Regions from separate parts of the Halomonas sp. YLGW01 genome, predicted to be linked through region 3. Evidence: predicted binding sites of a transcription regulator. Region 3 holds the regulator's gene; each other region holds the start of a gene.
What was found. The regulator LexA, encoded in region 3, represses DNA repair genes until DNA is damaged. The targets are predictions, from matches to a motif close to TACTGTNTANNTANACAGTA.

Region 1: the regulator LexA is predicted to act here: its motif matches at 1,868-1,887, upstream of recN (DNA repair protein RecN).
Region 2: the regulator LexA is predicted to act here: its motif matches at 2,809-2,828, upstream of umuD (translesion error-prone DNA polymerase V autoproteolytic subunit).
Region 4: the regulator LexA is predicted to act here: its motif matches at 1,257-1,276, upstream of recA (recombinase RecA).

Annotation. Positions count from the first base shown of each region.
Region 1 covers NZ_CP062005.1:155,504-159,626, forward strand. Annotated here, with positions in the region: gene fur (ferric iron uptake transcriptional regulator) at 1-16, shown strand, start outside; gene recN (DNA repair protein RecN) at 146-1,819, opposite strand; gene grpE (nucleotide exchange factor GrpE) at 2,043-2,657, shown strand; gene dnaK (molecular chaperone DnaK) at 2,827-4,123, shown strand, end outside.
Region 2 covers NZ_CP062005.1:2,924,158-2,928,280, forward strand. Annotated here, with positions in the region: gene IEJ03_RS13405 (hypothetical protein) at 1-337, shown strand, start outside; gene IEJ03_RS13410 (SOS response-associated peptidase family protein) at 350-682, shown strand; gene IEJ03_RS13415 (hypothetical protein) at 776-961, opposite strand; gene IEJ03_RS13420 (Y-family DNA polymerase) at 1,063-2,340, opposite strand; gene umuD (translesion error-prone DNA polymerase V autoproteolytic subunit) at 2,349-2,789, opposite strand; gene IEJ03_RS13430 (ABC transporter permease) at 3,015-3,866, opposite strand; gene IEJ03_RS13435 (ABC transporter permease) at 3,871-4,123, opposite strand, start outside.
Region 3 covers NZ_CP062005.1:1,377,207-1,381,329, forward strand. Annotated here, with positions in the region: gene IEJ03_RS06460 (TMEM165/GDT1 family protein) at 1-365, shown strand, start outside; gene dinB (DNA polymerase IV) at 452-1,648, opposite strand; gene lexA (transcriptional repressor LexA) at 1,685-2,356, opposite strand; gene IEJ03_RS06475 (TetR/AcrR family transcriptional regulator) at 2,690-3,358, shown strand; gene IEJ03_RS06480 (L,D-transpeptidase) at 3,364-3,882, shown strand; gene nagZ (beta-N-acetylhexosaminidase) at 3,950-4,123, shown strand, end outside.
Region 4 covers NZ_CP062005.1:3,020,237-3,024,359, reverse strand. Annotated here, with positions in the region: gene mutS (DNA mismatch repair protein MutS) at 1-473, opposite strand, end outside; gene IEJ03_RS13870 (CinA family protein) at 692-1,231, shown strand; gene recA (recombinase RecA) at 1,335-2,396, shown strand; gene IEJ03_RS13860 (regulatory protein RecX) at 2,400-2,897, shown strand; gene alaS (alanine--tRNA ligase) at 3,033-4,123, shown strand, end outside.

The sequences.
Region 1 (4,123 bases), 1.2 Mb from region 3:
AGGCAACAAGAAATAGTCCCGTAGGAATAGTCTCGCCTGCGCGCCTTGATGCGACAGATTCCACGACAACGCCGGCCCCTCGGGGCCGGCGTTGTCGTATCTGAGTGATGGGTCGTAACGGGGTGCTGGGTGGGGTCGTCTGGCGCTAGTGATGCGGGCGCTGGCTGGCATCGAGCATTTCCCGGGCGTGAGCCAGGGTGCGTTCGGACAGGTTGACGCCGCCGAGCATGCGGGCGAGTTCGCTGATGCGGCCCCCTTCATCCAGCAGCGCCATGCGCGTCTGGGTGGTATCGCGTTTGGCCTGCTTCTCGATATGCAGGTGCTGGTGCGCCTGGGCGGCGACCTGGGGCAGGTGCGTCACGGTCATCACCTGACCGCTGGCACCGAGCCGCTTGAGCAGCTGGCCGACGATCTCGGCGGTGGCGCCGGAGATGCCCACGTCGACCTCGTCGAAGACCAGGGTGGGGATCGTCGAGTGGCTGGCGGCCACCACCTGGATGGCCAGGCTGATACGCGACAGCTCACCACCGGAGGCGACCTTGGTCAGCGCCCGCGCCGGCTGCCCTGGGTTGGCGCTGATCAGGAACTGCACGCGATCGAGGCCATCCGGCGTCGGGTTGGTGCGCTCCTCGATGGCGACCTCGAAGCGGGCCTTGCCCATGGCCAGGAAGGCGAGCTGTCCCTGTACCTCCTTGCCGAAGCGCTTGGCCGCCTTGTGGCGCGCCTCGCTGACCTCCTTGGCCTGTGCCCGCCATTCCTCGCGCAGCGCCTCGACCTCGGCGGAGAGCGTCTCGATATCGTGCTCGCCCCCGTCCAATCCTTCTAATTCCTGGCGCAGCCGCTGATGCAGGGCGGTCAGTTCCTCGGGCATCACGTGGTGCTTGCGGGCGATGCGGTGCACCTCGCCGAGACGCTGGTCGACCTGGGCCAGGCGCTCGGGGTCGAGCTCGGTGGCGTCGGCGAAGCGGGCTAGTTCTCGGGCGGCTTCCTCGATCTGGATGCGCGCGCTGTCGAGCATGCCGAGGGCCTCGGCCAGGGCGCCCTTCTCGCTGCCGGGCAGGGGAGAGAGGTGGCTCATGGCCTGGTTGAGCAGGGTCAGGGCGCCGCCTTCGTCGTTCTCGCAGCATTGGCTTGCGAACTGACTCTCGCGCAGGTGTTCCTCGGCATGGGCGAGGCGCTCCTGTTCTTCCTCGAGCTCGGCAAGCTCGCCCTCGGCCAGCGCCAGCTGGTCGAGCTCCTCGACCTGATAGCGCAGCAGCTGGCGGCGGGCCTGGATCTCGTCGCCGTCTTCGGCGAGGCGCTTCAGGCGCCGACGGCTCGCCTGCCAGGCACGGAAGGTCTCGGCCAGTTGGGTCACGGCGGGACGGTGGCCGGCGAAGTCGTCGAGCAGGCGCAGGTGGGTGTCTTCGTTCAGCAGCGCCTGATGGGCGTGCTGACCGTGGATCTCGATCAGGTGCTCGCCGAGCGCCTTGAGATCGGCGACGGTGGCCGGCTGGCCATTGATCCAGGCCTTGGAGCGGCCTGCCTTGGTGATCACCCGGCGCAGCAGGCAGTCGTCGGCGGGCAGTTCGCGGGTTTCCAGCCAAGCGCGGGCCGCCGGCAGGGCGTTGATGTCGAAGCGGGCGCTCAGGTCGGCCCGCTCGGCGCCGTGGCGCACGCTGCCGGCATCGGCGCGCTCGCCGAGGCAGAGCCCCAGGGCGCCGAGTAGAATCGATTTGCCGGCGCCGGTCTCGCCGGTGATGGCGGTCATGCCGCCGGAAAGCTCCAGGTCGAGGCGCTCGACAATGGCAAAGTCCTGAATGGCAAGCTGCACCAGCATGGCTATCTCCCGCACGTGATGGGTTCTGTCCCGCCGTCTCGCGTCGTGGTCTGTGCGTTTATACAGTAGTCCATGCCCCCCTTCAATCGCCAGCGTCAACGTCGCCACGCCATGCCTTGAGTTCGCCGTGACCATCCCCATATAGGCGGGAGTTCACCCATCCAGTTGACCCATTCAGCTGCCAGGGCGGCCTTGGGCCGCCTTTCGACGTCAGGAGATGCTCATGGCCAAAGAACCCCAGACTCCGTTGGAAGAAGCCGAACTGGAGCAAGCCGCCGCCGAGGGCGAAGTCGAGCCGCAGGAGGCCTCCGAGAGCGCCGAAGTCCAGGCCGAGGCTCAGGCCGACGCCGAGGTCATCGAGAACGCCGAGGCCGACGTGCTGGCCGCGAAGGTCGAAGAGCTCGAGGAGAGCCTGAAGGAAGCCAAGGACCAGCAGCTGCGTGCCGCGGCCGAGGCCCAGAACGTGCGTCGCCGCGCCGAGCAGGATGTCGACAAGGCGCGCAAGTTCGCGCTGGAGAAGTTCGTCAAGGAGCTACTGCCGGTGGTCGACAGCCTCGAGAAGGCGCTGGAGGCCATGGAAGACGGCGCCAGCGACGCCCACCGCGAGGGCGTGTCCATGACCCTGAAGATGCAGATCGACGTGCTGGGCAAGTTCGGCGTCGAGCAGGTCGACCCGCAGGGCGAACCGTTCGACCCGCAGTTCCACGAGGCGCTGACCATGGTGCCTTCCCCCGATGTCGAGCCCAACTCCGTCATCGAGGTGATGCAGAAGGGCTACCTGCTCAACGGTCGCCTGGTGCGCCCGGCGATGGTCGTGGTCAGCCAGGCCGCCGGTTAAGGCCGGGCAGGCGCGCCATGCCGTGGTGCGCCGCCCCCCACGACAGCAAAACAGCACGCGTCGTCAAAAAAAGGGCTTGAAATGATTTCAGCGGCCCCCACATAGACGACAACCCCGCGGCATTTGCCGCGAGTAACGGATCAAAGCAACGACTTTTCGAGGATTTCCTATGGGACGCATCATCGGTATTGACCTGGGGACAACCAACTCCTGTGTCGCCGTTCTCGACGGCGACAGCGCCAAAGTCATCGAGAACGCCGAAGGTGGCCGCACCACGCCGTCCATCATCGCCTACACCGATGATGGCGAGACGCTGGTGGGTCAGGCGGCCAAGCGCCAGGCCGTCACCAACCCGCAGAACACCCTGTACGCGATCAAGCGCCTGATCGGCCGTCGCTTCAAGGACGATGTCGTCCAGAAGGACATCAAGATGGTGCCCTACACCATCACCGAAGCCGACAACGGCGACGCCTGGGTACAGGTCAAGGACAAGAAGCTGGCACCGCCGCAGGTCAGCGCCGAAGTCCTTAAGAAGATGAAGAAGACCGCCGAAGACTACCTGGGCGAGGAAGTGACCGAGGCGGTGATCACCGTGCCGGCCTACTTCAACGACTCCCAGCGTCAGGCCACCAAGGACGCGGGTCGCATCGCTGGCCTCGAGGTCAAGCGCATCATCAACGAGCCGACCGCGGCTGCCCTGGCCTACGGCATGGACAAGGCCCGCGGCGACAAGACCATCGCGGTCTATGACCTGGGTGGCGGTACCTTCGATATCTCCATCATTGAAGTGGCCGACGTCGACGGCGAGACCCAGTTCGAAGTGCTCGCCACCAACGGCGACACCTTCCTGGGTGGCGAAGACTTCGACATGCAGCTGATCAACTACCTGGTCGATCAGTTCAAGGCCGACAGCGGCATCGACCTCTCCGGCGACAACCTGGCCATGCAGCGCCTCAAGGAAGCCGCCGAGAAGGCCAAGATCGAGCTGTCCAGCGCTCAGCAGACCGACGTCAACCTGCCGTACGTCACTGCCGACAACACCGGTCCCAAGCACCTCAACGTCAAGGTGACCCGTGCCAAGCTCGAGTCGCTGGTCGAGGACCTGGTCAAGCGTTCCATGGCGCCCTGCAAGACCGCCCTGTCCGACGCCGGCCTGTCCGCGTCCGAGATCGACGACGTGATCCTGGTGGGCGGTCAGACTCGCATGCCGATGGTGCAGAAGCAGGTCGCCGAGTTCTTCGGCAAGGACGCCCGCAAGGACGTTAACCCGGACGAAGCCGTGGCCGTGGGTGCTGCCATCCAGGGCGGCGTACTGGGCGGCGACGTCAAGGACGTGCTGCTGCTCGACGTGACCCCGCTGACGCTGGGCATCGAGACCCTCGGCGGCGTGATGACCCCGCTGATCGAGAAGAACTCGACCATCCCGACCAAGAAGACCCAGACCTTCTCGACCGCGGATGACAACC
Region 2 (4,123 bases), 1.5 Mb from region 3:
CAATAGAGGGCGAGCTGACGGTGTCTCAAAAGGCGATTTGTTTTTAGTCTATTACACGGAAGATGATGATATTATTGATCCAGACACTGGTGAGAGCCTAGGAAATTTGGAGGTCGTTAGAGGCGTTGGAAAGGTTGTCCATCTGCAAGAAAAAATGAGCACTATTAAGTCTACTAGAAAAGCTGCAAGAGGGAAGACCATTAGAAAACTAGCCCCAAAAGGGTTGCTAGGAATGGCAATGGCTGGTGACTTTAAGGAGGAAATAATCGAAGAACCAGAGCAGGGCTTGTTAGAGTTTGATGATCCGAATATAAAAGATAAGGCAAAACCTGTTTGAATACGATAAAGAATGTGCGGCCGCTTCGCTCTTTATAGCCCATACCCCAAGCTCGCCAAGGCTCTGCGCCTGCCGCTGGAGCCTCGGGAGCTGAAGCCACAATACAACGTGGCGCCGGGCACCTGGATCAGCGTGGTGCGTCACCCAAGCGATGAAGTGCCGCTGGTGATGGACGAGGTGTGGTGGAGCTATCGGCCACACTGGGCGAAGGAGAAGGCGTCAGAGCCCATCAACGCCACCGTCGATAAGGTGGCTACCTCCCACTACTTCCGCGGGGCTTTCGCCCACCATCGGTGCCTGGTGCCAGCGGATGGCTGGTTCGAGTGGGTGCCGGTAGACGGCTAGAGGCAGCTGTACTTCCTGTGCCGGCGAGGTAGTGCATCGACTTGCTCGGTACGGTTTGTGTGCGAATGGGCGCTATCCGCACATCACTCGCTGCTATGCCGCGTGGTCAGAAGATTGTCCGCAGGATCTACAGCTTATCCTGTAGCGATAATTATCCAGCCAGCGCAGGTCGAACAACGACCAGTATTTTTCATCCCGCTTATGAAGCTCTGAGATACCGCAGGCACATGCCATCACCCAGCCGCCATCGGGGTGGGGGTACATATCGATCTTGTCCATGATCAAAGCCTCCTTGTTATCGCCTTAATGTAGCCAAAAAGGAGGAAGCCCGGCTGTAGGAAATAGCCGCCAATCGGTGTGCTGTTGTGGCCTCGCCGCTCTCAGGCCTTGGCGCTGGGCAGCTCGCCCCATTGGGTCGTCCAGCGCGGGGTGCGGTGGGCACAGCGCAACTGCCAGGCGGCGTTCTGACGGGGCACGCCCAGGCGCACGGTGCCGCGGCCCATCTTCTGGTTCAGCTCGTCCAGGGTGCTCATCAGGCGTTCGCTGCGCTCGCGATCGGCGGCGTGGTCGGGGGTATCGAGCAGCGAGAGCTGTTCTCGGTTGGCGTCCACCAGATCGAGCAGCATCACGCCGGCCTTCATGAATCGATAGCCGGGGCGGTAGATGGCATCGAGTGCCTGCTGGGCGGCGGCGAGGATGGAGCGGCTGTCGTCGGTGGGCTCGGGCAGCTCGGTGACGATGCTGGGGGAATACTGGGCCAGGTCCTTCCGGTGGCGGTTGGTCTTCAGGAACACCAGCACGGCGCGGGCGTGACTCTGCTGGGCGCGCAGCTTCTCGGCGCCGCGCTGGGCGTGCTGGCGAATGGCTTCCTGCAGCTCGCTCGGTTCGCCGGTCAGGCGACCGAAGGAGCGGGAGGTCATGATGCGCTGGCGGGGCTCGTCACTATCGTTCATCTCGATGCAGGGCGTGCCCTGCAGCTCCCGGGCGGTGCGCTCGAGCGTCACCGAGAAGCGTCGGCGGATCGCCTTGGGGTCGGCGCAGCGCAGCTCCCAGGCGGTCTCGATGCCTTGAATGGCCAGCCGCTCGACCAGTCGCCGCCCCACCCCCCACACATCGCCTAGCGTGGTCTGCTCGAGCAGGTGGCGCGTCTCGTCGTCATCGCCTGCCAGCACGCACACGCCGCCGTACTCAGGCCGCTTCTTGGCGGCGCGGTTGGCGAGCTTGGCAAGCGTGCGGGTGGGGGCCACGCCCACACAGACGGGGATGCCGGTGAACCGGCGCACGTTGCGGTACAGAGTGCGGGCCAGGGCGAGGGTGGTGGCGTCATCGAAGCCGTCGAAGCGCACGAACATCTCGTCGATGGAGTACGGCTCGACGCCTGCCGAGTACTCTTCGAGCACCTCGCGCACCCGGGCGGACATGTCGCCGTAGAGCTCGTAGTTGGACGACAGCAGGCGAATGCGCCCCTGGCGGACCCATTGCTGCAGCTCGAAAGCCGGGGTGCCCATCTCCACGCCCAGCGCCTTGAGCTCGTTGGAGCGGGCGATCACGCAGCCATCGTTGTTGGACATCACCCCCACGGGCACGCCTGCCAGGCGCGGTTGAAACACTCGCTCGCAGCTCACGTAGAAGTTGTTGCAGTCCACCAGGCCGATCATCGGCTGGCTCATACCGGGTACTCGTGGATCACCGAGCGCACCACGCCCCACACCTGGCAGTCCAGATCCGAGACAGGGATCGGCGCATAGCGGTCGTTGCTCGAGCACAGGTAGGGCCGCTTGCCGAGGATCTCGTAGCGTTTGACGATCACCTCGCCATCCACCAGCGCCACCAGGATATGGCCCGGCTTGGCATCCACCGAGCGATCGACCACCAGGGTGTCGCCATCCTGAATGCCGAAGCCCTCCATGCTGTCGCCGGTCACGGTCATGAAGAAGGTCGCCGCGGGGCGCTTCACCAGCCGCTGGTTGAGATCCAGCGTGCGGCCCACGTAGTCCTCGGCCGGTGAGGGAAACCCGGAGATGCCCGCGCGGATGGTGGTCTGCGGGTGTGGCAGCCCCTGGGCGGGCGGCGCCGGGTGCGCCAGGAAGATCTCGGAAGCTCGCATGGCGGTGCCTCTTGCTGAATACTGTTTGTTTATACAGTATTCAGCAAGAGGGCCGGCCTAGGCAAACACTAATATGTCGCCTCACATCCGGTAGGAGTGGCTAAAGCCCGTCACGGCGCGCCCGCGCCCTCTCGTATCGGCTCGCCGCAAGCAACGACGCCGACCGCGAACGGTCGGCGTCAGAGCGTACGAGACGAGTTGGGCCTGGCCCGAGAACAGAAAGGATCAGCTCGGGCTCATGCCACGCAGTCGCTCGTTACGACGGCGCAGGAGCTCCAGGGTCGCCAGCAGCAGCATCGACAGCAGCACCAGCATCGTCGCCACGGCAAGGATGGTCGGGCTGATCTGCTCGCGAATGCCCGACCACATCTGGATCGGCATGGTGCGCTGCTCGGGCCCGGCGATAAACAGCACCACCACCACCTCGTCGAAGGAGGTGATGAAGGCGAACAGCGCCCCCGATACCACCCCCGGCGTGACCAGCGGCAGCACCACCTTGAAGAAGGTGCGGGTCGGGTTGGCCCCCAGGCTGTGGGCGGCCCGGATCAGGGTGGTATCGAAGCTCGACAGGGTCGCCGTCACCGTGATCACCACGAAGGGAATCCCCAGCGCCGTGTGGGCGAGGATCACCCCCAGGTAGGTCTGGGCCAGCTGGATCTTCGAGAAGAAGAAGAACATCGCCGCCGCCGAGATGATCAACGGCACGATCATCGGCGAGATCAGCAGCGCCATGATCAGCCCACGGGCCGGCATGTGCCGGCTCGACAGGCCGAGCGCGGCGACGGTGCCGAGCACCGTGGCCAGCAGGGTCGAGGAGATCCCGACGATGAAGCTGTTCTTGATCGAATTGAGCCACTCGCTCGAGGTGAAGAAGTCCTGGTACCAGCGCAGCGAGTAGCCCGCCGGGTCTAGACTCAGCATCGCCTCCGAGAAGGTGAAGTACGGCTCGGCATTGAACGACAGCGGGATGATCACCAAGAGCGGGCCGACCAGGAACAGGAAGATCAGCGCACACAGGCCGAGAAAGACGTAATGCCAGATGCGCTCGCCACGGGTGGCATAGGAAGGAATCGCCATCACATTACCCCAGTTTGACTTTGTCGACGCCGATCAGGCGGTTGAAGACCATGTAGAACACGATGACCACGGCGAGCAGGATCGAGGCGATCGCCGCCGCCAGGCCCCAGTTCAGCGAGGTCTGCATGTGGTAGGCGATGTAGTTGGTGATGAAGCGCCCCGACTGGCCGCCCACCAGTGCCGGCGTGATGTAGTAGCCGATCGACAGGATGAACACCAGGATTCCGCCGGCGGCGATGCCCGGAATGGTCAGCGGG
Region 3 (4,123 bases):
TGGCCTTCATCGGCATGGGCCTGTGGTTGCTCAAGCCCGACGATGACGACGGCCTTGAGGCCGGCTCGCCCGGGCATGGGGTCTTCATCACCAGTTTCGTGTTGTTCTTTCTTGCCGAGATCGGCGACAAGACCCAGATCGCGACCGTGCTGCTGGCCGCGCGTTTCGAGGACGTGTTGCTGGTGACGCTCGGCACCACCCTTGGCATGCTCGCCGCCAATGCACCGGTGCTGTGGCTGGGCGCACGATTCTGCGAACGCCTGCCGATGCGTGCCATCCATTTGCTGGCGTGCCTGGTGTTTATCCTGCTCGGGCTCTGGGTGGTGATGGTCGAGGCCAAGGCCTGGCAATGGCTGTTGGGCTAGGCACCGCGTGATGGCCAGGAGCTGGTCAGGAGGTGGCCAGGAGTTGGAGCTGGTCAGGAGGTGGTGAGGAATCGCCACGGAGCGGTTCACTGCCGTTCAGGCTTGTCCTCGCAGGCAGGGGCGGCAAGCGCCTCTGCGGCATCGTCAGAAGCGTCGTCAGGTTCCTCGTAAGACGCCTCATCAGGCTCCTCGTCAGAATGTTTATCAGGCGCTTCGTAAGAGAAGGCCTCGAACAGCGAGAGCTGGCGCCGGGCATCGGCCGATACTAGTCGCATTCCCACGCCCAACAGGCGCACCGGTTGTGCCGCCCGCGACCAGGCCTGTTGGAGCAGGCGGTTGAAGAGCTCGGCACTGGGTGTCGCCCCCTGGCACTCGAGGCTGGTGAGGGTGAAGTCGCTGAAGCGCACCTTCAGGAACAGCTTGTCCAGCGGTGGCTGGCCGTGGCGTTCAATGCGGCCGGCTAGGCGTTCGATCAGCGGGAGAAGGGCGGCCTTGCAGGACGCCAGGTCGGGCAGGTCGTGGTGGAAAGTGGTCTCGACGCTGATCGACTTGCGCTCGCGGTGGGTGCGGACTTCCCGTTCGTCGATGCCCCGGGCGAGCTCGAATAGGCGTTTGCCGAACTTGCCGAAGCGCTCCAGCAGGGTCTCCAGGGGCCAGGCGCGCAGGTCCTCGCAGGTCGCGATGCCCATCGCCTCAAGCTTGGCCGCCGTGGCGGGGCCGACGCCATGCAGGCAGGTCACCGGCAGGGCGGTGATGAAGGCATCGACGTGATCGGGCGTGATGACGGTCAGGCCGTCCGGCTTTTCCCAGTCGCTTGCGATCTTGGCCAGAAACTTCGAGGGCGCCACGCCCACCGAGATGGTGATGCCGGTGCGCTTCAGGGCCTCGGCCTTCAGCCACTGGGCCATCCAGGTGGCGCTGCCCTGGAAGTGATCCACCTCGCTGACGTCGAGGAAGGCCTCATCGAGGGAGAGGGGTTCTACCAGCGGGGTGAGTTCGTGGAAGATCGCCTGAATCTGGCGGGAGACCTCGCGATAGCGCTCGTAGTCGCCGCGTACCAGCACGAGATCGGGGCACAGGCGCAGGGCGCGCGCGGTGGGCATGGCCGAGCGGACGCCGAAGGCGCGGGCGGGGTAATTGCAGGTGGCAATCACCCCGCGCTGGTCGACTCCGCCCCCGACGGCGATCGGCACGTCGCGCAGGGCAGGGTTGTCGCGCATCTCGACCGCGGCAAAGAAACAGTCGCAGTCGGCATGCAGGATCTTTCTTGGCGTGCCGGCCATGTCTGTCGTTCCGTCAGTGGCATAAAAGCGTGCGTATCAGTGCAGCGCCTGACCGTTGCCGCCGCGGATCACGCCCACCCCGACGCCCTCGATTTCCAGGTCCTGGTGGCGCAGGTCGATCTCGATAGGCGCAAACTCTTCGTTCTCGGCCAGCAGCCAGACCGTATGCCCTTGGCGCTTGAAGCGCTTCACCGTGACCTCTTCCTCGATGCGTGCCACCACGATCTGTCCGTCGCGGATGCGCTCGGTGCGATGCACGGCCAGCAGGTCGCCCTCGAGAATGCCGATGTCCTTCATCGACAGCCCGCGAACCCGAAGCAGGTAATCCGCACGCGGCGTGAAGTAGTCGGCCGGCAGCGGGCAGTAGCGATCGATGTGGGCGGTGGCGAGGATCGGGCTGCCCGCCGCCACCTCTCCGATGATCGGCAGGCCCTGAGAGCTGGTCTCTGCACCGTTGGCGGCCTTGCTCTCGGCATCCGCCGTCTCGGCTTCCATCGCCGGCAGACGAATGCCGCGCGAGGTGCCCGGAACCATGCGGATGGCGCCCTTCTTGTCCAGGGCGCGCAGGTGTTCCTCGGCGGCATTGGGGGAGCGGAAGCCCAGGGCGCGGGCAATTTCGGCGCGGGTCGGGGGGTAGCCCATCTCGCTCATGGTCTTGACGATGAAGTCATAGACGTTCTGCTGGCGCGGTGTCAGGGGGCGTGTCATGCGGCCTCCGCCGGTGGTCACTGGGGGGGTGTTTGGTCAAGTATACAGTATGTGATTGCATCCAGTAATGCGTTGAAGGCTTTCGATACCTTCGGCATTTTCAACAACGACGACGCCGGGATTGAGCAAGAGGGGACTGATGCGCCTCGTCACTTTTCCACCTTGTCTCCTTTCCTCCTTCCCGCCTTGGCGCGTTTGCATCACGGTACGTTTTGACACCTCGTCAGCCTGAAGAGTGGATTTTCCGCGGCATTGTGACATCCTGACCCCCGGCATAGAATCAGACCTTGTTTAAAACATTCGTTTATTGGCGACAGCTGGAGAGGCATGAGCATGGCCCAGACCGATACTGTGACGCGGATTCTCGATACCGCAGAGGTGCTGTTCGCCGAGCGCGGCTTTGCCGAGACCTCGCTGCGGACGATCACCGGCAAGGCCAAGGTCAACCTGGCGGCGGTGAACTACCACTTCGGCTCCAAGAAATCGCTGATCCAGGCGGTCTTCGCGCGCTATCTCGATCCCTTCACCGAGCGCTTCCACACGGCCCTCGATGCCCTGGAGCATGACTATCAGGGCCACACCATTCCCCTCGAGGTGCTGCTCGAGACCATGGCGCGCACGGTGCTGGAGGTACCTGCCGAGCGTAACAGCCTGAAGGTCTTCATGAAGCTCTTGGGGCTCGCCTACAGTCAGGCTCAGGGCCATCTGCGCCGCTACATTCAGGAGCACTACGGCAGCGTCTTTACCCGCTTCACCGACCTGGTGCGCAAGGCCACCCCCGAACTGCCGGATGCCGAACGCTTCTGGCGCCTTCACTTCGTGCTCGGCACGGTGATCTTTACCCTGTCCGGCCTGGATGCCCTGCGCGACATCGCCGAGAAGGATTTCGACGAGCATGTCAGCGTGCGCGACCTGATTCGTCGTCTGCGCCCGGTGGTGGTGGCCGCCCTTCAGGCGCCATTGCCCGAGGATGGCGCCGAACCCGCTCAGGCAGTGGGGTAGAAGCCATGCGCACGCCACGACTCACGACACTGCCACCGGCCGATGGCCCCTGGCTCGAGATCGATGTGATGACGCAGCGCCTTGTCGTCTGGCAGGGCAGCGAGCGCCGGAGCGAGTATGCGATCTCCAGTGGCCTGGCCGGCCATGGGCAAGAAGAGGGCAGCGGCCAGACGCCGCTCGGCTGGCACTATGTGCGCGCCGCCATCGGCGAGGGGCAGCCCTTGGGCTGCGTCTTCCGTGGCCGCCGGCCCACCGGCGAGGTCTATTCGGCCGAGCTTGCCGCCGCGCATCCCAAGCGTGACTGGATCCTCACCCGCATCCTCTGGCTGTGCGGCCTCGAGGCCGGTCATAACCGCGGCGGTGACGTCGACTCCCAGCGCCGCTACATTTACCTGCATGGCACGCCGCCCACCGAGCCCATGGGCGTGGCCGCCTCCCATGGCTGCATTCGCCTGCGCGACGAGGCCCTGCTTGAGGTCTTCGCCGCTTCCGTACCCGGAACGCCGGTCTGGCTGCATGACTGAGCCGCGTCTGTCGTCCGGAAAGACATTGCTCTAGAATCCTCCCCCTTCATCGCCAAGGAAGACCACCATGACGCAACCGCTGGGTTCAGTGATGCTGGATCTCGAGGGTCCCCGCTTGACGTCGGAAGAGGCCGAGCTGCTCCTTCGCTCCGAAGTGGGCGGGGTGATCCTGTTCGGCCGCAACATCGAGGATGCCGCCCAGGTGCAGGCCCTGTGCGCCGCGATTCGCGCCGTGCGGGCG
Region 4 (4,123 bases), 1.6 Mb from region 3:
ACCTCCAGCACGCTGAAGCGCCCGCTGGAGAGCTCCAGCCAAGCCATGCCCCAGGTCTCCCCTCGCGGGTGCGCGGCCAGCACCAGGTTATCGCGGTTGGCATCGAGCAGCGCCTCGTCATACAGGGTGCCGGGGGTGACGATGCGCACCACCTTGCGCTCCACCGGGCCCTTGCTGGTGGCCGGGTCGCCGATCTGCTCGCAGATCGCCACCGATTCGCCGGCCTTGACCAGGCGCGCCAGGTAGCCCTCGGCGCTGTGGTAGGGCACGCCGGCCATGGGGATCGGCTTGCCCGCCGATTGGCCGCGCTGGGTCAGGGTGATGTCGAGCAGCGCGGCGGCGCGCTTGGCGTCGTCGAAGAACAGCTCATAGAAGTCCCCCATGCGATAAAAAAGCAGCACCTCGGGGTGCTCGCGCTTGATCTTCAGGAACTGGCTCATCATCGGGGTGTGCTGGGCGCTGGCCTGGGTCATGGGCTTCCTTGATGGTTCTGGCTGGCGTTGCGGGGCGCGACTGGGGCGCTACTTGGAGCGTCATTCGGCACGTCGTAGCGAGGACATGGTGGCGCCGCGACGGGTGACTCGTCAGGGGCCGGCAAAAGGCGATATTCTACCCGCTCAGGTGCGCCTCGTCAGGCGCTGTCCCGGCATTCCAGGAGCATGGCTCCGCCCGCCGCCAGGGAGGCAAGATGATGGAGATCACCACGGCCCTCGAGGCCTGCGACACGCCCGCGCTCGCCACTCGTCTCGGTGAGGCCTGCCTTGCCCGCGGGGCGGCCGTGACCGCCGCCGAGTCCTGCACCGGGGGCGGGGTCGCCCATGCCATCACCGAGATCAGTGGCAGCTCCGCCTACTTCGAGGCCGGCTACGTGACCTACTCGAACGCCGCCAAGACCCGCCTGCTGGGCGTCCCCGAGGCGACCCTCGATGAGCACGGTGCGGTCAGCCGCGCGGTAGTCGAGGCGATGGTGGCCGGGGCCTGCCGCGACAGCGGTGCGAGCCTGGCCGTTGCCATCAGCGGCGTGGCCGGCCCCGGCGGCGGCAGCGAGGCCAAGCCGGTGGGCATGGTGTGGTTGGCCTGGGGTGATGGCGCCGCTCAGGAGGCCGTATGCCGGCACTTTCACGGCGATCGCCATGCGGTGCGCGAGCAGGCGGTGCGGGCGGCGCTGGCCGGGCTGATCGAGCGGCTCGAGAGTAGCGACGCTTCACAGGAAAAGTCTCCTGAGCGGTAGGCGCGGCGGTTTTTTTTCTCCATAATACTGTGCAGTCATACAGTATCCAGATCCAGTATTAAGATCCCATCGTTTTCCCTTTGATGACTCCAGGAGGCCATCCATGGCACAGGACGACAATCGCTCCAAGGCATTGAACGCGGCGCTCACCCAGATCGATCGCCAGTTCGGCAAGGGCACCGTGATGCGCCTGGGCGACGCGCCGCGCGTGGTGATGCCATCGGTCTCCACCGGCTCGCTGGGCCTGGATATCGCGCTCGGCATCGGCGGCTTGCCGCTGGGCCGGGTCGTCGAGATCTACGGGCCGGAGTCCTCGGGCAAGACCACCCTGACCCTGTCGGTGATCGCCCAGGCGCAGAAGCAGGGCAAGACCTGCGCCTTCGTCGACGCCGAGCACGCGCTCGACCCGAGCTACGCCGAGAAGCTGGGCGTCAATCTCGATGACCTGCTGGTCTCCCAGCCGGATAACGGCGAGCAGGCGTTGGAGATCTGCGACATGCTGGTGCGCTCCGGCGGCGTCGACGTGATCATCGTCGACTCGGTTGCGGCGTTGACGCCGCGGGCCGAGATCGAGGGCGAGATGGGCGACTCCCACGTGGGCCTGCAGGCGCGCCTGATGTCCCAGGCGCTGCGCAAGATCACCGGCAACATCAAGAACGCCAACTGCATGGTGGTGTTCATCAACCAGATCCGCATGAAGATCGGCGTGATGTTCGGCAGCCCCGAGACTACCACCGGCGGCAACGCCCTGAAGTTCTACTCCAGCGTGCGCCTGGACATCCGCCGCACCGGTTCGGTGAAGCAGGGCGACGAGGTGACCGGCAACGAGACCCGCGTCAAGGTGGTCAAGAACAAGGTGGCGCCGCCGTTCCGTCAGGCCGAGTTCCAGATCCTCTATGGCAAGGGCATCTATCATGCCGGCGAGGTGGTCGATCTCGGTGTGCAGTGCAACCTGGTCGACAAGGCCGGCGCCTGGTACAGCTACAAGGGCAGCAAGATCGGTCAGGGCAAGGCCAATGCCGCCCAGTACCTCGAGGATAATCCGGCGATCATGGAAGAGATCGAGAGCCAGATCCGCGCCCAGCTGCTGACTCAGGCCGAACCCAAGGATGACAAGGCCGAAGGCGAAGCGGTGGCAAGCGACGAGCTCGACGACAAGGCCTGATCCATGGCATTTAAGCCCGGTCATGCCGCGCGGGGGGAGGGCGGCGAGCCGTCCTCGCCCCGGGGCGATGCCATTCGCCTGCTGGCGCGGCGCGAGTACTCGCGCCACGAACTCGAGAGTCGCCTAACGGCCAAGGGTCACACCCCGGCCGAGGTGGCGGCCTGTCTCGACGCCCTGGTCGAGCAGGGTCTGCAGTCGGATGCGCGCTTCGCCGAGCACTTCGTGCGCTCGCGCATCCAGCGCGGCCAGGGGCCTCGCAAGGTGCGCGCCGAGCTCGATCAGCGCGGCGTGGGGCGCGAGACGGTCGATGAGGCCCTCAACGACGCCGAGGTCGACTGGTTCGCGCTCGCCGCCGAGACCCTCGCCCGGCGCTTCAGCGGTCCCGGTGAAGGCTCCCGAGAGCGTGCCAAGCGCGAGCGGTTTCTCGCCGGCCGCGGCTTCGATTTCGACCAGCTACGCCACGCCCAGGCGCATGCCTGGGACGTCCCCGAGTACGACTAGCCCCTGTTCCCCCCCTGAAAGTTTCCCGCCGACTCGTTATACTCCAAGGTTTGCGACGACACCGGCGCGCCGTGTCGGTCCGCTTAGGCGGCCGCTCGCCCGCAGCGTCACCACGCTTATCGCCACGGACTTGATATGAAAAGCGCAGAGATCAGACAGGCCTTTCTGACCTTCTTCGAGGAGCAGGGGCATTCCATCGTGCCGTCCAGCTCGCTGGTGCCGGACAACGACCCGACCCTGCTGTTCACCAACGCCGGCATGGTGCCCTTCAAGGACGTCTTCCTGGGCCGCGACCCGCGTCCCTACGTGCGCGCCACCTCGGCCCAGCGCTGCGTGCGTGCCGGTGGCAAGCACAACGACCTGGACAACGTCGGCTACACCGCGCGGCACCACACCTTCTTCGAGATGCTCGGCAACTTCAGCTTCGGCGACTACTTCAAGCGCGAGGCCATCCAGTTCGCCTGGACCTTCCTGACCGAGCGCCTGGGGCTGCCCAAGGACAAGCTGTGGGTCACCGTCCACGTAAGCGATGACGAGGCCGAGCGCATCTGGAAGGACGAGATCGGCATCGATCCCGAGCGCTTCTCCAAGCTCGACGAGGACAACTTCTGGCAGATGGGCGATACCGGCCCCTGCGGGCCGTCCTCGGAGATCTTCTTCGATCACGGCCCCGAGGTCTGGGGTGGCCCTCCCGGCAGCCCGGAAGAGGACGGCGATCGCTACATCGAGATCTGGAACCTGGTGTTCATGCAGTGCGATCGCGATGCCCAGGGCACCATGAACCCGCTGCCCAAGCCGTCCATCGATACCGGCATGGGCCTCGAGCGCATCGCCGCCGTGCTGCAGGGCGTGCACTCTAACTACGAGATCGATCTATTCCAGCGCCTGCTCAAGGCCGCCGCCGAGGCCACCGGGCACGAAGATACCAGCACCCCGTCGCTTAGGGTGATCGCCGACCATATCCGCTCCTGCGCCTTCCTGATCGTCGACGGCGTGCTGCCCTCCAACGAGGGCCGCGGTTACGTGCTGCGCCGGATCATCCGTCGTGCGGTGCGCCACGGTCACAAGCTCGGCGCCGAGGGCAGCTTCTTCCATACCCTGGTGGCGGCGCTGGACGCCGAGATGGGCGAGGCCTACCCGGAGCTGCGCCGTGCCCGTGCCCAGATCGAGACCGTGCTGGCCAAGGAAGAGGCGCAGTTCGCGCGTACCCTGGATCACGGCATGGG